4 regions of the Salinarimonas sp. NSM genome follow, and region 1 is predicted to be linked to each of the others. Evidence: predicted binding sites of a transcription regulator. Region 1 holds the regulator's gene; each other region holds the start of a gene.
The links. Region 1 encodes PhoB, which activates phosphate uptake and scavenging genes when phosphate is short. Its sites were predicted from a motif close to TGTCATNNANCTGTCAT; they were not measured.
Positions count from the first base shown of each region.

Region 2: the regulator PhoB is predicted to act here: its motif matches at 3,299-3,315, upstream of ACTZWW_RS14910 (PhoX family protein).
Region 3: the regulator PhoB is predicted to act here: its motif matches at 1,868-1,884, upstream of ACTZWW_RS02805 (pyruvate kinase).
Region 4: the regulator PhoB is predicted to act here: its motif matches at 2,344-2,360, upstream of phnD (phosphonate ABC transporter substrate-binding protein).

Region 1 is NZ_JBQTCJ010000016.1:50,042-55,937, reverse strand. It holds gene pstC (phosphate ABC transporter permease subunit PstC) at 1-786, shown strand, start outside; gene pstA (phosphate ABC transporter permease PstA) at 779-2,068, shown strand; gene pstB (phosphate ABC transporter ATP-binding protein PstB) at 2,095-2,937, shown strand; gene phoU (phosphate signaling complex protein PhoU) at 2,970-3,707, shown strand; gene phoB (phosphate regulon transcriptional regulator PhoB) at 3,730-4,446, shown strand; gene ACTZWW_RS08570 (ferredoxin--NADP reductase) at 4,590-5,396, shown strand; gene ACTZWW_RS08565 (MGH1-like glycoside hydrolase domain-containing protein) at 5,420-5,896, opposite strand, start outside.
Region 2 is NZ_JBQTCJ010000041.1:622-6,517, forward strand. It holds gene ettA (energy-dependent translational throttle protein EttA) at 1-1,144, opposite strand, end outside; gene ACTZWW_RS14910 (PhoX family protein) at 1,281-3,194, opposite strand; gene ACTZWW_RS14915 (UDP-glucose dehydrogenase family protein) at 3,490-4,794, shown strand; gene cysQ (3'(2'),5'-bisphosphate nucleotidase CysQ) at 5,119-5,896, shown strand, end outside.
Region 3 is NZ_JBQTCJ010000004.1:6,118-12,013, reverse strand. It holds gene ACTZWW_RS02810 (hypothetical protein) at 1-295, shown strand, start outside; gene ACTZWW_RS02805 (pyruvate kinase) at 336-1,811, opposite strand; gene ACTZWW_RS02800 (hypothetical protein) at 1,972-2,436, shown strand; gene ACTZWW_RS02795 (TRAP transporter permease) at 2,444-4,657, opposite strand; gene ACTZWW_RS02790 (TAXI family TRAP transporter solute-binding subunit) at 4,802-5,824, opposite strand.
Region 4 is NZ_JBQTCJ010000003.1:14,908-20,803, forward strand. It holds gene ACTZWW_RS02295 (TIGR04290 family methyltransferase) at 1-382, shown strand, start outside; gene ACTZWW_RS02300 (beta-xylosidase) at 379-1,332, shown strand; gene ACTZWW_RS02305 (PIG-L deacetylase family protein) at 1,332-2,189, shown strand; gene phnD (phosphonate ABC transporter substrate-binding protein) at 2,438-3,361, shown strand; gene phnC (phosphonate ABC transporter ATP-binding protein) at 3,464-4,291, shown strand; gene phnE (phosphonate ABC transporter, permease protein PhnE) at 4,296-5,231, shown strand; gene phnE (phosphonate ABC transporter, permease protein PhnE) at 5,228-5,896, shown strand, end outside.

The DNA.
Region 1 (5,896 bases):
ATCGTCGAGTTCCTCTTCGGCCTGAGGTGGGAGCCGCAGATCGCGATTCGCCCGGACCAGATCGCCGGCGCCGGGGCGTTCGGCGCGATCCCGGTCTTCGTCGGCACCCTGCTCGTGGCGACCATCGCGATGGCGGTCGCCGTGCCCGTGGGCCTGTTCTCGGCGATCTACCTCACCGAGTTCGCGAGCGACCGGATCCGCGCTATCGTCAAGCCGATGATGGAGATCCTCGCGGGCATCCCCACGGTGGTCTACGGCTTCTTCGCGGTGATCGTGGTCGCCCCGGCGATCCGCGGCCTCGGCATGTCCCTCGGCATCCCGGTCGCGCCCAACACGGCCCTCGTCGCCGGCGGCGTGATGGGGATCATGATCATCCCCTTCATCTCGTCGATGACGGACGACGCGCTCAACGCGGTGCCGCGCTCCATGCGCGACGGCTCGCTCGCCATGGGCGCGACGCAGGGCGAGACGATCATGAAGGTGCTCCTGCCGGCGGCTCTCCCCGGGATCGCCGGCGGCATCCTGCTCGCGGTGAGCCGCGCCATCGGCGAGACGATGATCGTCGTCATGGCCGCCGGCCTGATCGCGACGCTCACCTTCAACCCCCTCGACTCGGTGACGACGGTCACGGTGCAGATCGTGACGCTGCTCATCGGCGACACGGCCTTCGACAGCCCCAAGACACTCGCCGCCTTCGCGCTCGGCCTCGTGCTCTTCGTCGCGACGCTGGTGCTGAACATCGTTGCGCTGCGGATCGTCCAGAAATATCGAGAGAAGTATGACTGACACCGCGCTCGTCGGGGCTGGCCCCATCGACTGGACGTCGCCGGAGGCGGAGGCGCGCCGCCGGGGTCGTCGCGCCGCCGAGTCCCGGCTGCGCATCTACGGCCTCGTGGCCATCGCGACCGCGCTCGGCCTGCTCGCGATCCTCGTCGGCTCGCTCGTGCTGAACGGCTACCGCGCCTTCACGCAGACGCAGATCGCGCTCGAGATCTTCGTCGATCCGGGCGCCGTCGATGCGGCGGACCCGAGCGACGGCGAGTATCGCGAGCTGATCACGGCCACGCTCGCCGGGGTCCTGCCCGGCGTCGACGCGGCGGAACTGCGCGCCGCGCGCGACATCCTCACCCGCAACGCGCACTTCATCCTGCGCGACTACGTGGTGGCGAACCCGAGCGTGATCGGGACCACGATCCGGCTGGCGATCCCGGCCTCGGACCCCTACGACCAGCTCGCCAAGGGTCTCGTCGAGCGGGACTCCGACGAGGGCCGCCGCCGCGTCGACGATCGGGGGATCGCGCTCTTCGACCGGCTGGCGGAGCAGGGCCTCGTCGCGCAGCGGTTCAACTCGGCGCTGTTCTTCAACGCCGACAGCCGCTTCCCCGAGCTCGCCGGCCTCTCCGGCGCCGTGGTCGGCTCGTTCTTCGCGCTCGCGGTGTGCTTCATCCTCAGCTTCCCGATCGGCATCGCCGCGGCGGTCTACCTCGAGGAGTTCGCGCCGAAGAACAAGTGGACCGACGTCATCGAGGTGAACATCAACAATCTCGCCGCGGTTCCCTCGATCGTCTTCGGCCTGCTCGGCCTGGCCGTCTTTCTCGGCTGGTTCGGCATGCCACGCTCGGCGCCGCTCGTGGGCGGCATGGTGCTCGCGCTCATGACGCTGCCGACCATGATCATCGTGACGCGCGCGGCGCTCAAGGCGGTGCCGCCCTCGATCCGCGAGGCGGCGCTCGGCGTCGGTGCCTCCAAGCACGAGGTGGTGATGCACCACGTCCTGCCGCTGGCGCTGCCGGGCATCCTGACGGGCACCATCATCGGCCTCGCCCAGGCGCTCGGCGAGACGGCGCCGCTGCTCCTCATCGGCATGAACGCCTTCATCACGAGCCCGCCGGGCGGGCTGCTCGACCCGGCGACGGCGCTGCCGACGCAGATCTTCATCTGGGCCGACAGCCCGGAGCGCGGCTTCGTCGCGCGCACCTCCGCCGGCATCCTCGTGCTGCTCGGCTTCTTGATCCTGATGAACCTGATCGCGATCCTTCTGCGCAACCGCCTCGAGCGGAAGTGGTGAGCGAGCGAGGAGACGAGATGACCGCCATGCATGCCCCCACCGCTGCGCCGGATGCCCCGGCGCCCGTTCTCGACAAGCGCGAGACCGTCCGCGTACCGTTGGAGATCGGCAATCCGTCGAAGGTCGACGCCCGCGACGTAAAGGTCTTCTACGGCGCCAAGCAGGCGATCTACGACCTCACGATCGGCATCCCGGAGAAGGCGGTCACCGCCTTCATCGGCCCGTCCGGCTGCGGCAAGTCCACCTTCCTGCGCTGCCTCAACCGCATGAACGACACGATCGACGGCGCGCGCGTCGAGGGCGACATCACGATCGACGGCAAGGACATCTACGATCCCAGCCTCGACGTCGTCACCCTGCGCGCCCGCGTCGGCATGGTCTTCCAGAAGCCCAACCCCTTCCCGAAGTCGATCTTCGAGAACGTCGCCTACGGGCCGCGCATCCACGGACTCGCCAAGTCGAAGGCCGACATCGCGGTCATCGTGGAGGCCTCCCTGCGCAAGGCCGGCCTGTGGGACGAGGTGAAGGACAGGCTCCTCGAGACCGGCACCGGCCTCTCCGGCGGCCAGCAGCAGCGCCTGTGCATCGCGCGCGCCATCGCGGTGTCGCCCGAGGTGATTCTCATGGACGAGCCCTGCTCGGCGCTCGACCCGATCGCCACCGCGCGCATCGAGGAGCTGATCGACGAGCTGCGGCAGAACTACACGATCGTCATCGTCACGCACTCGATGCAGCAGGCCGCCCGCGTCTCGCAGAAGACCTGCTTCTTCCACCTCGGCTATCTCGTCGAGGAGGGACCGACCGACATGATCTTCACCAATCCGCGTGACAAGCGCACCCAGGACTACATCACCGGCCGCTTCGGCTGAGCCGCGCCGCCAGCCCTCGAGGAGACGGACCCATGTCCGAACATACGGTCGCATCGTTCGACGCCGAGCTCCAGGAGCTGCGCCGCTCGATCATGGAGATGGGCGGCATCGCCGAGAAGATGCTCGCCGACGCCACCGTGGCGCTGGTGCGCCGCGACGTGGGCCTCGCCCAGTCCGTCGTCACCACGGACTACCGGCTCGACACGATTCAGCGCGACATCGAGGAGAAGGCGATCCTCACCATCGCCCGGCGCCAGCCGATGGCGATCGACCTGCGCGAGGTGATCTCCGCCATCCGCATCGCTTCCGACATCGAGCGGATCGGCGACATGGCCAAGAACATCTCCAAGCGCACGCTCGCCATCTCCGGCCAGTTCGAGCCGCAGCGCGTCGTGCTCGGCGTCGAGCGCATGTCGGACATGGTGCTCGGCCAGCTCAAGGACATCCTCGACGCCTACACCCAGCTCGACGTCGACAAGGCGCTGGAGGTCTGGCGGCGCGATGGCGCGACGGATGCGCTCTACAACTCGCTCTTCCGCGAGCTGCTCACCTACATGATGGAAGATCCGCGCAACATCACCTTCTGCACGCATCTCCTCTTCTGCGCCAAGAACGTGGAGCGCATCGGCGACCATACGACCAACGTCGCCGAGACCATCCACTACCTCGTCACCGGCCAGCCGATCACCGCCGAGCGGCCGAAGATGGACCGCACGGCCTACGAGACCGGGCAGCCCGCCGACGCGGCGCAGGGCGCCGGCGGGACCTGAGGGAGCGCGAGGCGAGCGACCGATGAGCACGCGTATCCTCGTCGTGGAGGACGAGGAGCCCCTGACGCTCCTCCTGCGCTACAACCTGGAGGCTGAGGGCTACGAGGTCGACGCGGTCGCCCGCGGCGACGAGGCCGAGGTGCGGCTGCGCGAGCAGATCCCGGACCTCGTCCTCCTCGACTGGATGCTGCCCGGCCTCTCCGGCATCGAGCTCTGCCGTCGAATCCGTGCGCGCCGCGAGACCGAGCGCCTGCCCGTGATCATGCTGACCGCCCGCGGCGAGGAGGGCGACCGGGTGCGCGGGCTCGCCACCGGGGCGGACGACTACATCGTCAAGCCCTTCTCCGTGCCCGAGCTGCTGGCGCGCGTGCGCGCGCTCCTGCGCCGCACGAAGCCCGCCCACATCGCCAACACCCTCGTCGCCGGCGATATCGAGCTCGACCGCGAGACCCACCGCGTGCGCCGCGGCGGCCGCGAGCTGCATCTCGGCCCGACCGAGTTTCGGCTGCTCGAGTTCCTGATGCAGAGCCCCGGCCGCGTCTTCACCCGCGAGCAGCTGCTCGACGGCGTCTGGGGGCATGACGTCTACATCGACGAGCGCACGGTCGACGTCCACGTCGGGCGCCTGCGCAAGGCGATCAACACCCGCGAGACGCTCGACCCGATCCGCACCGTGCGCGGGGCGGGCTATTCCTTCGACGAGACCTTCGCCAAGGCGGACGGCGCGCCCGGCGCCTGAACGAGCCGCGCGAGCCGCCCCGCTTGCTCTCCCGGGTTCGGTTTCGTACGTGGTGCGCTGCGAAATGGGTCTGTGGTAGAGCACGTGCGTCGCCGAGCTCGGCCATTAGCGCCCTGACCAGAGGCCCGCACGAGAGGACCACGATGTCGGATACAGCCGCCGCCGGCGCGATCGCAGCGCCCGTCGATTGCCACGTCGAGCGCGTCGTGCTCGTCGAGCACTATACCGACCGGCTCTTCCGCTTCCGCACGACGCGCCCGGCCTCCTTGCGCTTCCGCTCGGGCGAGTTCGTCATGATCGGACTTCCCGGCGGAGAGAAGCCCGTGTTCCGCGCCTACTCGATCGCGAGCCCGAGCTGGGACGACGAGCTCGAGTTCTTCTCGATCAAGGTCCCCGGCGGCCCGCTCACCGAGCGGCTCCAGCGCATCGCCGTGGGCGACGAGATCCTGATCAAGAAGAAGCCCACCGGCACGCTCGTGCTCGACGCGCTCGCGCCCGGAAGGCGGCTGTGGATGCTCTCCACCGGCACCGGCATCGCGCCCTTCGCGAGCCTGATCCGCGATCCCGAGACCTACGAGAAGTTCGACGAGGTGATCCTCACGCAGTCCTGCCGGCGCGTAGCCGAGCTCGCCTATGGCGAGAACACCGTGCGGGCGCTGGTCGAGGATCCGCTGGTGGGCGAGATCGCCGCCCCGCGCCTGACCTTCTACACGACGGTAACCCGCGAGCCGCATCCGCACCCGTTCCGGGTCACGGACGCGATCGAGTCGGGCCGGCTCTTCGCCGACCTGAACGTGCCGGCCCTCGACCCGCAGACCGATCGGGTGATGATCTGCGGCTCGATCGAGATGACGCGCGACTGCCGGGCGCTGTGCACCGCGGCCGGGCTGGAGGAGGGCTCGAACGCCAAGCCCGCCCATTTCGTGGTCGAGCGCGCGTTCGTGGGCTGAGCCTCACCCGCGCTCGATCCCGCTCACGCCATCTCCAGGAAGTCGAGCACCATCGCGGCGGTCCAGCTGAAGCGCTTGCCGCCGAGCGCGCGGCCGTCGAGCGGGTCGAAGTACTCCCCGAAGCCGCTCCTCGCCACGAGCGCGAGGCCGTCGCGCGCGATCTCCGCGGCCGCCTCCGCCCGGCCGTGGCGGGCGAGCCCGTCGGCGACGAGGCGGTTGGCGATCAGCCAGAGCGGCCCGCGCCAGTAGCGCAGGCGGTCGAAGCGCGGATCGGCGGGATCGTGGCTCGGGACGGGGTGGCTCACCGCCGCCCGCAGGCCCGCTAGCCGCGCGACGAGGGCGTCGACGCGCGGATGGCCGGGCTCCAGCGCCATCAGCGGCAGGAGGCCGCCGATCGAGGCGCTCTCGACGAGGGCGCCGGCGGCGCGGTCGTAAGCCGCGTATTGCCCGAGCCCGTCGTGCCAGAGCCCGTCCAGCGCCGCGCGCCCGCGCGCCGCCTG
Region 2 (5,896 bases), on a different contig from region 1:
TCACCGTCTCGCCGACGGCGATCGTGCCGGCATCCGGCGTCTCCTGGCCGGTGATCATGCGAAACAGCGTGGTCTTGCCCGCGCCGTTGGGCCCGATCACGCCGACGATGCCGCCGGGCGGCAGCTTGAAGGAGAGGCCGTCGATGAGCAGGCGATCGCCGTAGCCCTTGGTGAGGCCCTCGGCGTCGATGACGTTCTGGCCCAGGCGCTCGGCGATCGGGATGATGATCTGCGCGGTCGTCGGCCCCTTGTCCTGGGACTTGGCGACGAGCTCCTCGTAGCGCGCGATACGCGCCTTCGACTTGGTCTGGCGGGCCTTCTGCGAGGCGGAGACCCATTCGCGCTCGCGCTCGATGGTGCGCTGGCGCGCCTCGTCCTCGCGGCTCTCCTGGAGGAGGCGCTTCTGCTTCTGCTCCAGCCAGGAGGTGTAGTTGCCCTCGTAGGGGATGCCGCGGCCGCGGTCGAGCTCGAGGATCCAGCCGGTCACGTTGTCGAGGAAGTAGCGATCGTGGGTGACGATCAGGATCGCGCCCGGATAGGAGCGCAGGTGCCCCTCGAGCCAGGCGACGGTCTCGGCGTCGAGATGGTTGGTCGGCTCGTCGAGGAGGAGCAATTCCGGCTGGTCGAGGAGGAGCTTGCACAGGGCGACGCGGCGACGCTCGCCGCCCGACAGCGCGCCGACGTCCGCGTCGTCCGGCGGGCAGCGCAGGGCGTCCATCGCCTGGTCGACCTTCGAGTCGAGGTCCCACAGGCCCTTCGCCTCGATCTCGTCCTGGAGCGCCGTCATCTCGTCGGCGGTCTCCTCCGAGTAGTTCATCGCGAGCTCGTTGTAGCGCTCGAGGATCGCCTTCTGCGCGGCGACGCCTTCCTCGACGTTCTGGCGCACGGTCTTCGAGGCGTCGAGCTGCGGCTCCTGGGGAAGGTAGCCGACCTTGGCCCCCTCGGCGACCCAGGCCTCGCCGTTCCATTCCTTGTCGAAGCCGGCCATGATCTTGAGCAGCGTCGACTTGCCGGCGCCGTTGGGGCCGAGGACGCCGATCTTCGCGTCCGGGTAGAAGGACAGATGGACGTTGTCGAGGACCTTCTTGCCGCCTGAATAGGTCTTCGAGAGACCGCGCATGTGATAGATGAATTGACGTGCCACGGCCGGGGAATCCTGTCGCGAAGGGTTCGGGGAGCGTGCGCGCACGCTTATCAGGGCAGGGTGGCGGCGGCAAGGCGTGCGGACGGACGAGGCCGGCGCGGTCTGCCGCGCCGGCCCGATGCGGGCCATGTCGACGTCAGCCGACGAGGCCGTCGTCCTCGCGCTTGATGGCGATCACCGCCGAGCGCTCCGGGGAGCGGTCGTCGGGCCAGCCGCTGCCGGGGTGCTGGATGCCGACGAACATGGTGCGTCGATCCGCCGACCAGGCGAGACCGGTCACCTCGCAGCCGTTCGGCCCGGTGAGGAAGCGCACGATCTCGCCGGTGACGGGGTCGCCCGCGAGCATCTGGTTGTTGCCCATGCCGGCGAACTCGCCCTCGTTCGAGTCGTCGCCGTCCGTCTGGATCCAGACGATGCCGGTCGTGTCGATCACCATGCCGTCGGGCGAGTTGAACAGGTTGCCCGCGTTGACGTTCGACGAGCCGGCATAGGCGTCCGAATGGACGGAGGGGTTGCCGGCCATCACGTAGAGGTCCCACGTGAAGCGCGCGGAGGCGTGGTCGTCGCCCTCGGGGCGCCAGCGGACGATCTGGCCGTAGCGGTTGGTCTCGCGGGGGTTGACCGCGTTGACCGCCATGACGTCGCCGCCCGCATTGGTGCGGATCGAGCCGTCGTCGTTCCTGGCACCGCGGCGGGAGTTGTTGGTGAGGCAGCAATAGGCCTCCGCCGAGACCGGGTTCGTGGCGACCCATTCCGGGCGGTCCATCGTCGTCGCGCCGACGGCCGAGGCGGCCGTGCGGGAGAAGATCAGGATCTCGGCCGTCTCCATGCCGGTCGTCTCGGGGGTGAGGGCCACCCATTCGCCGGTCTGGTCCTCGTCGAAGCGCGCAACGTAGAGCGTGCCGTCGTCGAGCAGGCCCTCGGTGGAGCCGCCCGGCGTGTAGACGCCGTTCGAGACGAACTTGTAGAGGAACTCGCCCCGCTCGTCGTCGCCCATGTAGACGACCACGCGGCCGTCGGGCGCGAGCACGACCGCCGCGTTCTCGTGCTTGAAGCGGCCGAGCCCGGTGTGCTTGACGGGCGTGCTCGTCGGGTCCGTCGGGTCGATCTCGACGATCCAGCCGTGGCGATGCGGCTCGTTGGGGTTCTTCGACGTGTCGAAGCGCGCGTCGAAGAGCTCGTACTGGTAGCGACCCTCGTCGCCGATGCCGTAGCGGCGATAGCCGGCGAGGACCTTCTCGTCCGCGGAGACCTCCTCGGTCGCGCCGAAGTAGCCGTTGAAGTTCTCCTCGCAGGTCAGGTAGGTGCCCCAGGGGGTCTTGCCCGAGCCGCAATTGTTGAGCGTGCCGAGCACCACGGTCCCGGTCGGGTCGGCCTCCGTCTTCAGCAGGTCGTGCCCGGCGGCGGGGCCGGCGAGGCGCATCTCGGTACGATGATGGATGCGGCGGTTGAAGGGGCTGTCCTTCACCACGGCCCAGCCGTCCGCGCCCTCGGCGATCTCCATGACGGTGACGCCCTGGAGGTTCTGCAGCTTGATCACCTCGTCGGCGGACGTCGCGACCCCCTCGTTCTCCGCGGGCAGGTTCAGGTCCGGGTTGACGTATTCGTGGTTGATGGCGATGAGCTGCCGGCCCTGGAAGGAGAAGGTCTCCATCCCGTCCGTGTTCTCGCCGAACACCGCGTCCGAATTCTCGACCGAACCGCCGCCCTGGCCGACGTCGTAGCCGTCCGCGGCGGAGACGAGCGGATCGCCCCAGGCCGCGAGGATGCGCCAGGAATAGCCGTCGGGCACGTGCACGGCGCCGTCGGTCTGGGCCGGGATCGGCGAGAAGGCGAAGCGCGAGGCCGCCTGCGCCAGAACGGACGGGGAGGAGAGGAGGCCGGTCGCCATCGCGGCCGCGCCCGAGCCGAACGCGAGCACCCCGCCCAGGAATCCGCGGCGGGAGATCGCGCGCTCCACCACGCGGTCGAACCCGCTCTCGGCGGGACGCGGGAAGTGCAGCTCGTCCCACTCGTCCCAGCTGAGCTTCGACTTGTCGATATCGGTCATGACGGCCTCCGGTCTCGGTTGGAACCTTCCTAGGAAGCCGGTGTGAAGGGGGAATGACACCCGCCGAGGTCGCGTGCAGTTCGCCACCGGACCGCGCGACCGCCCGTCATGCGTTCGTCACGTGCGGCGAGGAGGCTTTCGCGCCCGCGCGCCGAGGTGCCGATCGAGTCGCCGACGAAACGAACGCGCGGGCTCGAGGCTTGTCAGCGCGAAGGCGCGCTTCTATCACCGGCCGGGCGTTGCGCCGTCGGTGGCACCGGCACACGGCGCGCCGCTCAACGAGGATGCTCCCGCCATGCGCGTCGCGATGATCGGCTCCGGTTACGTCGGCCTCGTCTCCGGGGCCTGCTTCGCCGACTTCGGCCACGAGGTCGCCTGCATCGACAAGGACCCGGCGAAGATCGCCGCGCTCGAGGCGGGGCGGATGCCGATCTACGAGCCGGGTCTCGAGGATCTCGTGCGCCGCAACGTCGCCCAGGGCCGGCTCGCCTTCGCCACGGACCTGACCGAGGCGGTCGCGGCGGCGGACGCGGTCTTCATCGCGGTGGGCACGCCCTCGCGCCGCGGCGACGGCCATGCGGACCTCTCGTACGTCGTGGCCGCCGCGCGCGAGATCGCCCACGCCATGCGCGGCTATACGGTCGTCGTGACGAAGTCGACGGTGCCAGTCGGCACGGGAGACGAGGTCGAGCGGATCATCCGCGAGGAGCGGCCCGACGCGGAGTTCGCCGTCGTCTCCAACCCCGAGTTCCTGCGCGAGGGAGCGGCCATCGCGGACTTCAAGCGGCCCGACCGGATCGTGGTCGGCGCGGAGGACGCGCGCGCCGCCGACGTCATGCGCGAGCTCTACCGGCCGCTCTACCTCAACCAGGCGCCGATCCTCGTCACCTCGCGGCGCACGGCGGAGCTGACGAAATACGCCGCCAACGCCTTCCTCGCCACCAAGATCACCTTCATCAACGAGATGGCGGACCTGTGCGAGAAGGTCGGCGCGGACGTGCAGGACGTCGCCCGCGGCATCGGGCTCGACAACCGGATCGGGTCGAAGTTCCTGCACGCGGGGCCGGGCTACGGCGGCTCGTGCTTCCCGAAGGATACGCTCGCGCTGATCAAGACCGCGCAGGACGCCGAGTGCCCCGTGCGCATCGTCGAGACGGTCGCGGCGGTGAACGATCAGCGCAAGCGCGCCATGGGCCGCAAGGTGGTCGCCGCCTGCGGCGGTTCGGTGCGCGGCAAGCGCATCGCCGTGCTGGGCCTGACCTTCAAGCCCAATACCGACGACATGCGAGACGCCCCCTCGATCGCCATCGTCCAGGCGCTCCAGGACGGCGGCGCGTCGGTCGTCGCCTACGACCCGGAGGGCATGGAGCAGGCGCGCACCGTGCTCGACGACGTCGCCTACGCGCGCGACCCCTACGCCTGCGCCGAGGGCGCGGATGCGCTCGTGCTGGTGACCGAGTGGGACGCCTTCCGCGCGCTCGACCTGAGACGCCTGCGCCAGATCATGGCCGCGCCGGTGCTCGTCGACCTGCGCAACGTCTACCGCCCCGACGAGGTGCGCGAGGCGGGCTTCGCCTATGCGAGCGTGGGGCGGCCGTGAGGTGCGCAGCGAGTCGAGCGGCTCGCGCTCCGGTCCTATGCTCAACGATATTCCCTCTTGTTGAGCACGAGCGCATGACCCGCGTCCGACGCCGTTCGCCGCTCGCCCACGCGGCCTAGACCGGCCGGGTGATCTCGCCGAGGCGTACCGAGCCGCCCTGGCGCGTGGACCGCGCTGGCGCGAGCGGCCGGAGCGGACGCTCGAGCGCACGCCGGATCTGCGCGCTGCTCGAGGCGCTGCCCTGAACGGGGTCGCGGCACCTCTTGCGCCGCGTCGGTATCGCCTTAAGGTTGCTCACGAGGCCATGATCGCTAGGAGGGTTCGATGGCGGAGGCGTTGCTCGAGGTGATGATCGCAGCGGCGCTCGCGGGCGGGCGCGCGATCCGCGCGGTCGTCGAGGCCGGGGACACCGCCGTGCGGACGAAGGCCGACGCCTCCCCGGTCACGGCCGCGGACGAGGCGGCGGACGCGGCCATCGCGGCGGTGCTCGCGCGGGACGCGCCGGGTATCCCGATCGTCTCCGAGGAGAGCTCGGGCGAGACCGCGCCGGCGCAGGGCGGGCGCTTCTTCCTGGTCGATCCGCTCGACGGCACGAAGGAATTCGTGGCCGGGAGCGGCGAGTACACCGTCAACATCGCGCTCGTCGAGGGCGGTCACGCGGTGGCGGGGGTGATCCACACGCCGGCGCTCGGGCGCATCTGCGTCGGCGCGCGCGGCGAGGGCGCGCGGGAGGCGGACCTCGTCGACGGCGCGCCGTCCGAATGGCGGCCGATCCGTGCGCGCCCGGTCCCCGCGAGCGGCCCCGTCGCGGTGGCGAGCCGGAGCCACGCGGGACCGGAGACGGAGGCCTGCCTCGAGCGGCTCGGCGCGGCGACGCGGACCTCCCGGGGCTCCTCGCTGAAATTCTGCCTGCTGGCCGCAGGTGAGGCCGACGTCTACCCGCGGCTCTCCCCGACCATGGAGTGGGACACGGCGGCCGGCCAGGCCATCCTCGAGGCAGCGGGCGGGCGCGTCGAGCGGCTCGACGGCACGCCGCTCCGGTATGGCGGGCCGTGGGCGCAGGGCGCGCGGCCGTGGGGCAACCCGCACTTCATCGCCTGGG
Region 3 (5,896 bases), on a different contig from region 1:
CGGCGCCCGCCCGGCCGATCCGGTCGCGGCGCGCACCGATGCGACCCATCCTCGAGCCGAGGCGCGGGACGACCGCATGGCGCGGCCCGCGCGTCGTTCCGGCATGGGGATGGCCTGGGCGATCGGCGCCATCGTGGTGATCGGCGCGATCTTGGCCTTCTTCCTGATGGACGGCTACGACGCCGGCGACGTGCCGGTGACCGGCGCCATCGAGGAGCCGGCCCCGGCGCCGGTGCCGATCGACCCGCAGGCCGACACGCCGGTGTCGCCGACGGAGCCGATCGAGGCGCAGTGACGCGCCGGCCGGCGCGGCGCTCGCGGAGGGAGCGCCGCGCTCACCATGTGCGAAGCGCCCGCAGCGTCGGGGTCTTCTTCGACTGGTGCTCGCCCATTCGCTGGAACAGGCCGTCGAGCGCCTGAATGGCGGCTTCGACGTTCGGGCCTTTGTTGAGCATCACGCATTCGGCGCGCGCCGCCATGGCGGCGTCCGTCATCTCGCCGCGCGAGGGCAGGCCGGACTTGACGAGGCGCTCGAGCACCTGGGTCGCCCAGATGACCGGCACGTGCGCGGCTTCCGCGAGCCAGAGCAGCTCCTCCTGCATCTCCGCCAGCCGCGCGAAGCCGATCTCCACCGCGAGATCTCCGCGGGCGATCATCACCGCGAAGGGCTGCCGCCCCGCGGCGGCGACCATGATCTCCGGCAGGTTCCGCACGGCGACGGGCGTCTCGATCTTCGCGACGAGGCCGATCTCGCGCCAGCGGGGCGTGCGCGCGGCGAGCTCCGCCTGCAGCCGGCGGATGTCGCCCGCGGTCTGCACGAAGGAGTAGCCGACGAGGTCGGCGTCCCGCGCCACCACGTCGAGGTCGGCGCGGTCCTTGTCGGTGAGCGGGTCGAGGGCGAGCGCCGTCTCGGGGAAGTTGAGCCCCTTCTCCGGCTTCAGCCGGGCGCCCCCGAGCTTCGCCTGGTCGATCGCCACCACGAGCCCATCGTGCGCCCGGGCGACGACGCGGCCGGAGAAGCGCCCGTCGTCGACCGCGACCCGCGCGCCCTCGCCGACGGCGGCCAGCACCTCGGGCGCCGTGCAGGTGGCCTGGAAGGGGAAGGTCTGCGCGAAGCCTGGGGCGAGGGTCCTGGCCAGCAGCAGCCGGTCGCCGACGCCGACGCGCGCGCGCTCGTCCGGCGTAAGGACGCTGCCGGTGCGGATCTTCGGGCCGGCGATGTCCATGAGGATGCGCAGACGCCGTCCGGTCTCGGCTTCCGCAGCGCGGGCATGCGCGATCATGGCGCGCCAGGCCTCCGGGCCGTCGTGCGCGCAGTTGATCCGCAGCGCGTCGGCGCCCGCGCGCGCGAGGCCCGCCACGAGGGCGGGGTCGTCCGCCGCCTCGCTCGGCAGCGTGACGAGGATGCGCCCCTGGCGCTCCGGGCGCGCGGGACCGAACAGGCGCTCCGTCGCGGCGCGCAGGCGTGTCTCGCCGCGGAAGAACTGCCGCTGCGACGGCGCGTGCCGGCACGTCTCCTCGCCCGCCAGCGCCGCGAGCGCGACGGTGGCGGCGTCGAGCGTGGCGAGCACGCGGCCCTCCAGCCGCCCGAGCGAGGACAGGCCCCGCAGCATCAGCCCGCGCTGGAGCGCGCGGTGGTCGCGGCGGCGAAGCGCCAGGTAATGGGCGAGATTGAGCGCGCCGACGGCGAAGGGCGTGCGGTCGACGTCCGCGCGGAAGGCATCCCACCGCCGCCGCCCCTCGCTGGAGACCTCGTCGCGCAGGGCCTCCATCTCCGCCAGCAGATCGAGCGTTTCCTCGTCGGCACCCATCCCGCACTCCCTCCGCCCGTCGCGACGGCCGATCTCGCCGCGGGTAGCGGACGACCACGACAGGACGATGTCGCGACCGCATGCCGCTGTTGCCGCGCGCGTGGTGCGAGCGACATTCCTGTCGCGCCGGCCCGATCCGGCACCGAGAGAGGAGCGAGGCATGAGAGGAGTTTCGTCGCGCATCGGGATCGCCGCGATGCTGGCCGTGTCGCTGCCGTCCGGCGCGGCCTTCGGCCAGGTGCCGGGCGTGGACGCGTGGACCTTCAACCCACGGGCGCTCAGCGCCAGCGTCAGCCCGGCGCGTGGCCAGGCGCTGACGTTGGCCTGCGACGTCGATGCGCTGCGCATCTACATGCTCTCGGCCGCCGTCGCCGGTCCCGAGGGCGAGCCGGACGTCACCGCGCGCTTCGAGGCCGGCGCGGAGGCGACCGAACTCCCGATGCGCTGGAACGGCACCTTCTTCGCCAGCGTGGAGCGAATACCGAAGCGCACGCCGCTGGTCGCGGCGATGGCCACGGCACGGACGCTTTCGGTGTCGGTGACGATCGACGGCGCCGATGCCGGCACGTTCCCGCTCGCCGGCGCGGGTCCCGCGCTGAGGGGGCTCGTCGCCGATTGCGGCTGAGCCGACGTCAGGCGCCGGCCGGCACGGGCCGGCGCCGCCTGCGGTCCTCCCGCACGTTCCAGACGAAGATCGCGATCACGCCGACGGCGCCGAGCGTCTCGACGATCGTGTTGTTCGGCCAGATCAGCGCCACGCCGGCGGCGAAGAGGAGGATGCGCACGGGCCAGTTCAGCGGCGCCTCCATGTGTCCCTCGATCGCTGCGCCCAGCGCGTAGACGCCCACCGTCGCGATGACGAAGATGTGCAAGACCTCGAGCGGCGGTCCGCCGAGGAACTGCGTGTAGGCGAACAGGATGGGCATCAGGTAGAGGCCCTTGGCGATCTTCCACGAGACCAGGCCCGTCGCCATCGGCGGCGTCTTGGCGATCGCCGCAGCCGCGAAGGCGGTGAGGCAGACCGGCGGCGTCACGTTCGAATCCTGGCTGAGCCAGAAGATGATCATGTGCGCCGAGAGCAGCGCGAGCTTCACCGTCACCGGGTCGAGCACCATCGGGTAGACGAGGGTGAGCACCTCGGGCGGCATCGCCGCGATGAAGGCCGACGCTGCGTCGCGTGACATCGGCGCGGCGAGCGCGGTCATCGCGTTGGGGTCCGCGAGCATCATCGTCATGCGCGCGGCCTCGGGCACGCCGCCGGCGACGAGCACGTCGATGAGCGCGTTGTTCTGGATCAGCGCGTGCAGCGCAGGTGCGGAGAGGGTCGCGAGCACGATGTAGGACGCCGTCACCGGCAGCCCCATGCCGAGCACCAGCGAGGCGAGCGCGATCAGCACGAGCGCGATGAGGAGGCTGTTTCCGGCCCACTCGCTGATCATGAGCGAGAATGTGTTGCCGATGCCCGTCATGGCGATGACGTTGATCAGGAGCCCGACCGCGACGAGCAGGACGGCCGTCATGATCATGTTCTGCGAGCCGAGCGCGAGCGCGTCGAGGATCGCCCGCGGGCCCATGCGGTTGGGCGTGATCCAGGACGCGACGATGCAGGCGGCGATGGCGAAGCCGGCGGCATAGACGGGCGTGTATCCGGCGACGAGGAGCCCGATCAGCACCGCGACCGGGATGAGGAAGCTCGGGCCGCCCCGCTTCAGCACCGACCAGGCGCTCGGAGCATCCGGATCGTTGGCGACGAGGTTGAGCTTCTTGGCCTCGATGCGCACGAAGAACGCCACCGCCAGGAAGTACACGACCGCGGGAGCGAGGCTGACGGCGGCGATCTCCAGGTATGAGATCTGCGTGTAGGTCGCCATCACGAAGGCGCCCGCGCCCATGATCGGCGGCATCAGGCCGCCGCCCGTCGAGGCCGAGGCCTCGACGCCGGCCGCGAACTTGGGCGGGAATCCCGCGCGCTTCATCAAGGGGATGGTGATGACGCCGGTGGACACGGTGTTCGCCACCGCGGAGCCCGAGATCGTCCCGGTCAGGCCCGACGCCATCACGGCCACGAAGCCCGGGCCGCCGACGAAGCGCCCGGCGACCGCGCGGGCGAGGTCGATGATGAACTCTCCCGCGCCCGAGCGCACGAGGAAGGCGCCGAACAGGATGAACAGGAAGACGAAGGTCGCCGAGATCAGCGCGATCGAGCCGAACATGCCCTCGTCGGAGAAGATCGAGCGGAACAGCAGAGTCTCGAGCGACAGGCCGGCGAAGCGGAAGACGCCGGGGGCCTCGGGCCCCCACCAGACCACGTAGGTCAGGGCGATCACGATGAGGATCGGGATGATCAGCCCCGTCGCGCGGCGGGTGAGCTCGATGGCGCCGCCGATCACGATGAACGAGAGCGCGTAGTCGAGCTGCGAGAGCTTCACGCCGCGGTCGTAGATCGCGTTCTGGTTCGAGATCAGCCAGAGCGTCGCGATCGCCACGACGAGACCGAAGGCGACGTCGAAGACGAGGACGGCGCGGGTCGCGCGGGGCGAGCGGGTGCGCACCAGCGGATACCGCAAGGCGCAGAGGAAGGCGAAGCCGGCGAAGTGGAACGCGGTCAGCCAGAGCTGATCGAACGTGCCGAGCGTGTTGACCCAGATGTGGTAGAGCGCGAGCGCGATGCCCACCACCCAGGCGGCGCGCCCGACGAGGGTGCCCTCGAAGCTTCGGACATGGGCCTCGAACTCGCCCTCGACGTCCTTCTCAACGCCGTCCTTCTGAACGTCGTCCGCTCTGACGTCCTTGTCGATGACGGGCTTCTCGTCACCGGCGGGATCCAACCGGGGCGCGTCGGTCATGGTGACGTCTTTCGTATCACGGATCAGGGCCCGCGAGATCCCGCGTCGGCTGCGCCGACGTAACGGATTGTCTGCCGCCGGACGGACTGTTCGGGTCGAGGCTGGGCGGCGCACCACGGCGCCGCCCAGCCTCTCGCGCGGGGATCAGGGACGCAGACGATCCGGAACGGTCAGGCCGGCTTCCTCGAAGTAGCGCAGCGCGCCGGGGTGCAGCGGCAGCGGCAGGCCGGCGAGCGCGACGTCGAGGCTCATCTCGTTGGTGGCGGGATGGATCGCCTGCAGGAACGGCAGGTTCTCGAAGATCGCCTTGGTGATGAGGTAGACGGTCTCCTCCGGAACGTCGGCGTTGACGGCGAGGAAGTTCGGCTGCGCGATCGTGGTGACGTCGGTGTCCTGCGAGGGATAGGTGCCCGCCGGGATCGGATAGGCGACCCAGAGGTCCTCGAAGGAGCCGTTCGCCTCGGCGATCTGCTCGTCGCTGAAGCCGAGCAGGGTCACGCCGTCGCCCATCGCGGCGAAGGCGCGGGTGACGCCCGCCACCGGCACGCCGCCCGGCGTCGACATCGCGACGATCTGGTTGTTCTGCAGCGCGTCCGCGGAGGGGTTGTATCCCATGTACGCCAGCTCGTACTCCTCGAGCGGCATGCCGAGGTTCGCCATGATCACCTCGTTCGAGCCGATCGTGCCGGAGTTCTGCAACCCCATGGAAACCGCCTGTCCCTTTGCGCTCTCCATGTCGCCGATCATGCCCGTCTCGGCGAGGTCCGAGCGCAGGACGAAGTGCTCGACGTTGGGCCAGAGCTGCGCGATCGAGCGGAGGTTCTCCTGCGGGCCGTCGGCCTCGACGGGGCCGGTGCCTTGGGCGGCGTAGGCGCCGAACAGGCCCTGGAGAATCGAGAACTGGACCTCGTTGTCGCGCATCAGGCGGATGTTCTCACCCGAGCCGGCCGAGCTGATCGCCGACATGTTGATGCCTTCGGCGTTCTGCAGGCGCACCTTGACCAGGGTCGCGATGGCGACGCCGACGGGGTAGTACGTGCCGCCCGTCGAGGCGGTGGCGAGCAGGTAGTCCTGGCTATCCTGCGCGGACGCCGCGATGGGCGTCATTGCGAGCATGGTGCCGGCCATGGCGGCGGCGATGAGCGAACGCTTGGTCGTGTCGGCCATGAGATCCTCCCTCGTGCGCGGCGGTGCCGCGTTTCGCCTTATTTAGAATGGTCCGGCGCCCCCGGGTCAACC
Region 4 (5,896 bases), on a different contig from region 1:
GCTCGCGCTCGACCTCCTGTGGGAGCACGTCGCCGACGACGTGCTCGTCTTCCAGTCGATGCAGCGCGGGGCGAGCGAGGTGCTCGAGCCCGCCGACGACATGGACTTCTTCGACACGGAGGCCTTCGACGCGCCGGGCTGGCCGAAGCTGCACTTCATCGAGAACCGCTACGCGGGCGACCCGACCAATTGGTGGGCGCCCAACAGCGCCTGCACGCAGGCCATGCTGCGCTCGGCCGGGTTCCGGCCGTTCTCGCAGCCCGAGAAGGAGGTCTTCGTCTGCCGACGCACCATGCGCGCCGAGGGCGCCGCGCCGGTCTACCCGGCGCGCGGGCGCGACGACGCCATCACCGAACGACCGAGGAAGGGACGAGCCGCATGATCGACGCCGCGATGATCTGGAACGAGCCGAACAACAAGTCGCACTGGGACCTCGAGCTCGATCCCGACCTGCGGCTCTTCGCCGAGACCGCGATCGCCGGCGCGCGGGCGATCCGCGACGCGAACGCGGGCGTGCCACGGGTGCTCGGCGGCATGTCGCCGATCGATGCCGGCTTCGTGCGCAACATGGAGGCGCGCGGCGTGCTCGACCACGTCGAGGCCATCGCCGTGCACGGCTTCCCGCTCGACTGGAACCACTGGTCGATCCACGAATGGCCGCGGATGGTGGCCGAGATCCGGGCGCTGACGCATCTGCCGGTCTGGGTGAGCGAGGTCGGCGTCTCCACCTTCGGCGCCGAGGAGGTGCAGGCCTGGGGCCTCGCTCGCACCGCCGAGCTCCTGAAGGGCGAGGCGCCGCGCATCCTGTGGTACTCGCTGTTCGACCTGCCCAAGGCCTGGGGGGCCACCACCCGCCATCGCGAGGCGGAGGGCTCCTCCTACTACCGCCACTTCTACCTGGGCCTCATCCGCGAGGACGGGACGCCCAAGCCCTCGCTCGAGGTCTTCGCACGGCACACGCCCGATCTGGGCTTGTGCCAGTGGTTCCATTTCGAGGATCATCGGCTCGACGACGCGGTCGCCTGGATGCGGCGGCTCGGCGTGCGTCACCTGCGCACCGGTCTCTCATGGGCGGACTGGTATCGCCCGAACGCGCAGGCCTGGTTCGACCGGATGATGGATGCGCTCGCGGAGTTCGACGTGACGGTGACCTTCTGCTTCACGCCCGAGCATCTCGGCATCGCGCCGCACCACACGAGCCCGCCGCTGCGCAACGAGGACTTCGCCGAGTTCTGCCACCTCATGATCGAGCGCTACGCGGCCCGCACGGGCATCGTCCCCGCTGCCGCGGCGCGACGCGCGCCGTTCGACGCCACCGCCGGAGCGGCGTGATGGCCGGGCGCGCCGACGCGCCGAGCGCGGAGGCGGCACGCGCCTTCCTCGCCGCGCTGGCGGCGTCTCCCGACGCGCCGATCGAGACGCCCGTGATGCTCGTCGTGGCTCATCCCGACGACGAGACCATCGTGCTCGGCGCGCAGATGCCGCGGCTGTCGCGCCTCGAGATCGTCACGGTCACCGACGGCGCGCCCGTCGACGGGCGCGATGCCGCGGCCCAGGGCTTCGGAACGAGCGAGGCGTATGCGCAGGCGCGGCGCCGCGAGCAGGCCGCCGCCGTCGCCCTCGCGGGCATCGGCGAGGAGGCTCTCGGCCATCTCGGCTTTCGCGACCAGACGAGCGCGAACCGCCTGATCGATCTCTGCTCGGTCCTCGCCGCGCTCTTCGCCGCGCGGGCGCCGGAGATCGTCGTGACGCATGCGCTCGAGGGCGGGCATCCCGATCACGACGCCGTCGCCTTCGCGGTCCGCGCCGCGCGCCTGCTCGCCCTTCGCGGCGGCGCGCGGGCGCCCGAGCTCGTGGAGGCGCCGCTCTACCGGCTCGACGGAGAGACCCGCGTCTTCCAGAGCTTCGCGCCCGGCTCCGGCGCGGGGGAGACCGTTCTCGACCTCGACGAGACGCGGCGCGATCTCAAGCGCCGCATGCTCGCCGCGCATGCCACGCAGGCCGCCGTGACGACGCCCTTCGGCCTCTGCGTCGAGCGCCTGCGCCCCGCGGAGCCCGTCGACGTCGACGCGTTGCCGAACGGCGGCGCGCTCCTCTACGAGCGTCGTCCCTGGAACCTCGACGGCCCCGGCTGGCGCGCCGCCGTCGCCACCGCCCGCGAGGCGTTCGACCTGCCGCCGCGCTTCTGACGCATCGCCGGCCGCCTTCCCGCCGCGAGCGAGCCTCCCGACGGCCACGATGTCGCAGCCCATGCCCGGGGACCCGGAAAGGCGAGACGACGCCACCTGCGATAATGCAATACGCCGGCAAATGAAGCGAAAACGTTAGACCACTAAGTATAGTCGTCAAAAAACTGTTACCGAGCCCCAATAGAGCGTGATCGCGCGGCGTTGAGCGCCGCTATCCCGCACGTTCTACAGGATCGGAGACGACCTCCATGTTCCGCACCCTTCTCGCCGGCACGGCCGCCGCCGTCGCGCTCGTCGCCGCCGCTCCCGCCTTCGCCCAGGACTGGAAGCAGGATCTCCCCGTGTTCCGCATCGGCCTGCTCGGCGGCGAGAACGAGGCGGACCGCCTGCGCAACAACGAGTGCCTGATCGAGTCGCTCGGCTCGCGCCTCGGCGTTCCCGTCGAGCTGTTCCCGGCGCCGGACTACGCCGGCGTGATGCAGGGCCTGCTCGCCGACCAGCTCGAGATGTCGTTCCTGGGTGCCTCGGCCTATGCCGGCATCTACCTGCAGGATCCCGAGGCGGTGGAGCCGGTGTTCGTCGGCGCCGAGGCCGACGGGTCGCTCGGCTACAAGTCGGTGATGTACGTGCGTGCCGACAGCGGCATCACCTCGCTCGCCGAGCTCGAGGGCAAGTCCCTCGCCTACGCCGACCCGAACTCGACCTCCGGGTATCTCGTGCCGCGCGCCGAGCTGCAGGCGCAGGGCATCGACGACGAGGCGTACTTCTCCAACGTCGGCTTCGGCGGCGGGCACGAGCAGGCGGTCACCGCCGTGCTCAACGGCCAGTACGACGCGGGCGTCACGTGGGTCTCCGGCATCGGCGATTCGGCCGAGGGCTACACCCGCGGCAACCTGCGTCGCATGATCGACAACGGCCTGCTGAACATGGCCGACCTGCGCATCATCTGGGAGTCGAACCTGATCCCGAACGGCCCGGCGGTCCTGCGCAAGGACATCCCGGCCGAGGTGCGCGAGATCGTCGTCGACTACCTCGCCACCCAGCACGAGACCGATCGCGACTGCTACGTCAGCGTCTCCTTCGGCGACGGCCAGGGCTGGGCGCCGGTCGACCATTCCTTCTTCGAGGGCGTGGTCGCCATGCGCCGCGCGGAGCTCGAAGGCTCGCGCTGATCGTCGTATCCGACGGGACGGACCCTCGCCGCGAGCGGGGGTCCGTCGCGTTCGTCCGGTGCGTGCACAACCGGCCCGAGCCCACCACCCCGCGAGGACGTCATGCTCGAATTCAAGGCGCTCACGAAGCGCTTCAACTCCAACGTCGCCGTCGACGCGGTCACCCTGACCATTCCCCAGGGTCAGATGGTCGGCGTCATCGGGCGCTCCGGCGCGGGCAAGTCGACGCTCCTGCGCATGATCAACCGGCTGAACGACCCCTCCGGCGGCGCGCTGCTCTACAAGGGCGTCGACGTCGCGAAGCTCGAGGGCGCGGCGCTGCGCAAGTGGCGCTCCGACTGCGCCATGGTGTTCCAGCAGTTCAACCTCGTCGGGCGGCTGAACGTCATCACCAACGTGATGACCGGGCGCCTGCACGAGCACGGCCTCGTCTCCTCCATGCTGCAGATGTTCTCTGCCCGCGAGCGCGCCTTCGCGATCCGTGCGCTCGATCGGCTCGGCATGGCGCACACGGCGCTCCAGCAGACGGATACGCTCGCGGGCGGACAGATGCAGCGCGTGGCCATCGCCCGCGCGCTCGTCCAGGAGCCGGAGATCCTGCTCGCCGACGAGCCGATCGCCTCACTCGACCCGCTCAACGCCAAGGTCGTGATGGACGCGCTGCGCGCCATCAACGTCGAGGACGGCCTCACCGTCATCTGCAATCTGCATACGCTCGACACGGCGCGCGCCTATTGCGACCGCATCATCGGCATGCAGGGCGGGCGCGTCGTGTTCGACGGCGCCGCGTACGAGCTCACCGACGAAGCCGCCCGCGAGATCTACGGCGCCGAAGCGGGCGAGGCCTTCCAGGAGGGCCTGACCTCGACGTCGCTCGGCGGTCACTCGCGGCCGGCGCCGGCGCCCGTGCGTGCCGCGGCCGTGGGCTGACGCGATGTCCGCGCACGCGCTCGCCTCCTCCGCCGCCGGGCCGGACGCACCCGACGCCGTCGCCCTGTTCGAGACGCATCGCAAGGCGCTGATCCGCCAGAAGATGTGGACGAACCTCCTGTTCCTGGCGCTCTTCCTCGCGATGCTCGCCTGGTCGATCGACGTCTCACGCTTCTTCCCGGAGCGGCTGGCGCAGGGCGTGCCGCGCATCTTCGAGTATTTCGGCACGATCCTGCCCGGCCTCGAATGGGACAAGCTCTTCCTGCCCCGCGGCGAGGACGGGCGTGCGGTGCCCGGTTCGCTGACGTTCTGGTACTCGGACCTCGACAAGTACCTGCGCCTCATCTTCGAGACGATCCTGATGGCGATCACGGCGACGATCCTCGGCGCCGCGGCGGCCTTCGCGCTCTGCTTCCCCGCAGCGCGCAACCTCGCGCCGAAGGGATGGGTCGGCGTCGCCTGCCGGCGCCTGCTCGAGGTCTTCCGTGGCGTGCCGGAGATCCTGTATGCCCTCGTCCTCGTCTTCGCGGTCGGCATCGGGCCGCTCGCCGGCGTCATCGCCATCGCGATCCACACCGCCGGCGCGCTGGGCAAGCTCTTCGCGGAGGTGAACGAGAACGCCTCGATGCGCCCCGTCGACGGCATCCGCTCGGTGGGCGGCACATGGTTCGAGGAGGTGCGCTACGGCATCCTGCCGCAGGTCCTGCCGAACTTCGCCTCCTACACGCTGCTGCGTTTCGAGATCAACGTGCGCGCCTCCTCGATCGTCGGCTTCGTCGGCGCGGGCGGGATCGGGGCCGAGCTCAACCACGTGATCAGCTTCTTCTCGGACGACCGCGTGCTCGCCGTGCTGATCCTCGTCGTGCTGACCGTGACCTGCATCGACCTGATCTCCGAGCGCGTACGCCACGCCTTCATCGGGCTGGAGAACCTGAAATGAGGACGTTCACCCTCGCCGCCATCGGTCCCGCCGAGATCGAGGCGGCGCGCGCCGACAACCCGAAGGCCTTCGGCGACCCGCGCAGGCGCGCCCTCGTCGTCGGCTCGTGGGCCGTGATCCTGGGCTACCTGCTCTACTCGCTGTGGCTGTTCGAGTTCTGGAAGCTGTTCGCGTCCTCCGAGAACGCCCTGCGCATGATCACGCGCATGTTCGTCTGGCAGGGCATGGACACCTGGATGTACGCCCAGATCTACACGGGCATCGCGGAGACGATCGCGATGGCCTTCCTGGGCACGCTGCTCGCGACCATCCTCGCGCTCTTCATCGCCTTCGCGGCGGCGCGCAACACGATGCCGCTGTTCCTGCCGCGCCAGGCGACGCGCCGCGTGCTCGACGTGCTGCGCGGCGTCGACCAGGTGATCTGGGGCCTCGTCTTCGTGCGCGCCGTCGGGCTCGGCCCGCTCGCGGGCGTGCTCGCGATCTTCGTCTCGGACACCGGAACGCTGGCGAAGCTCTATTCCGAGGCGATCGAGAACATCGACAGGAAGCAGGTCGAGGGCGTCACCTCCACCGGCGCGGACGGCGTGCGCACGATCCGCTACGGCATCCTGCCGCAGATCCTGCCGGTGTTCATCTCGCTGTCGCTCTACTCCTTCGAGTCGAGC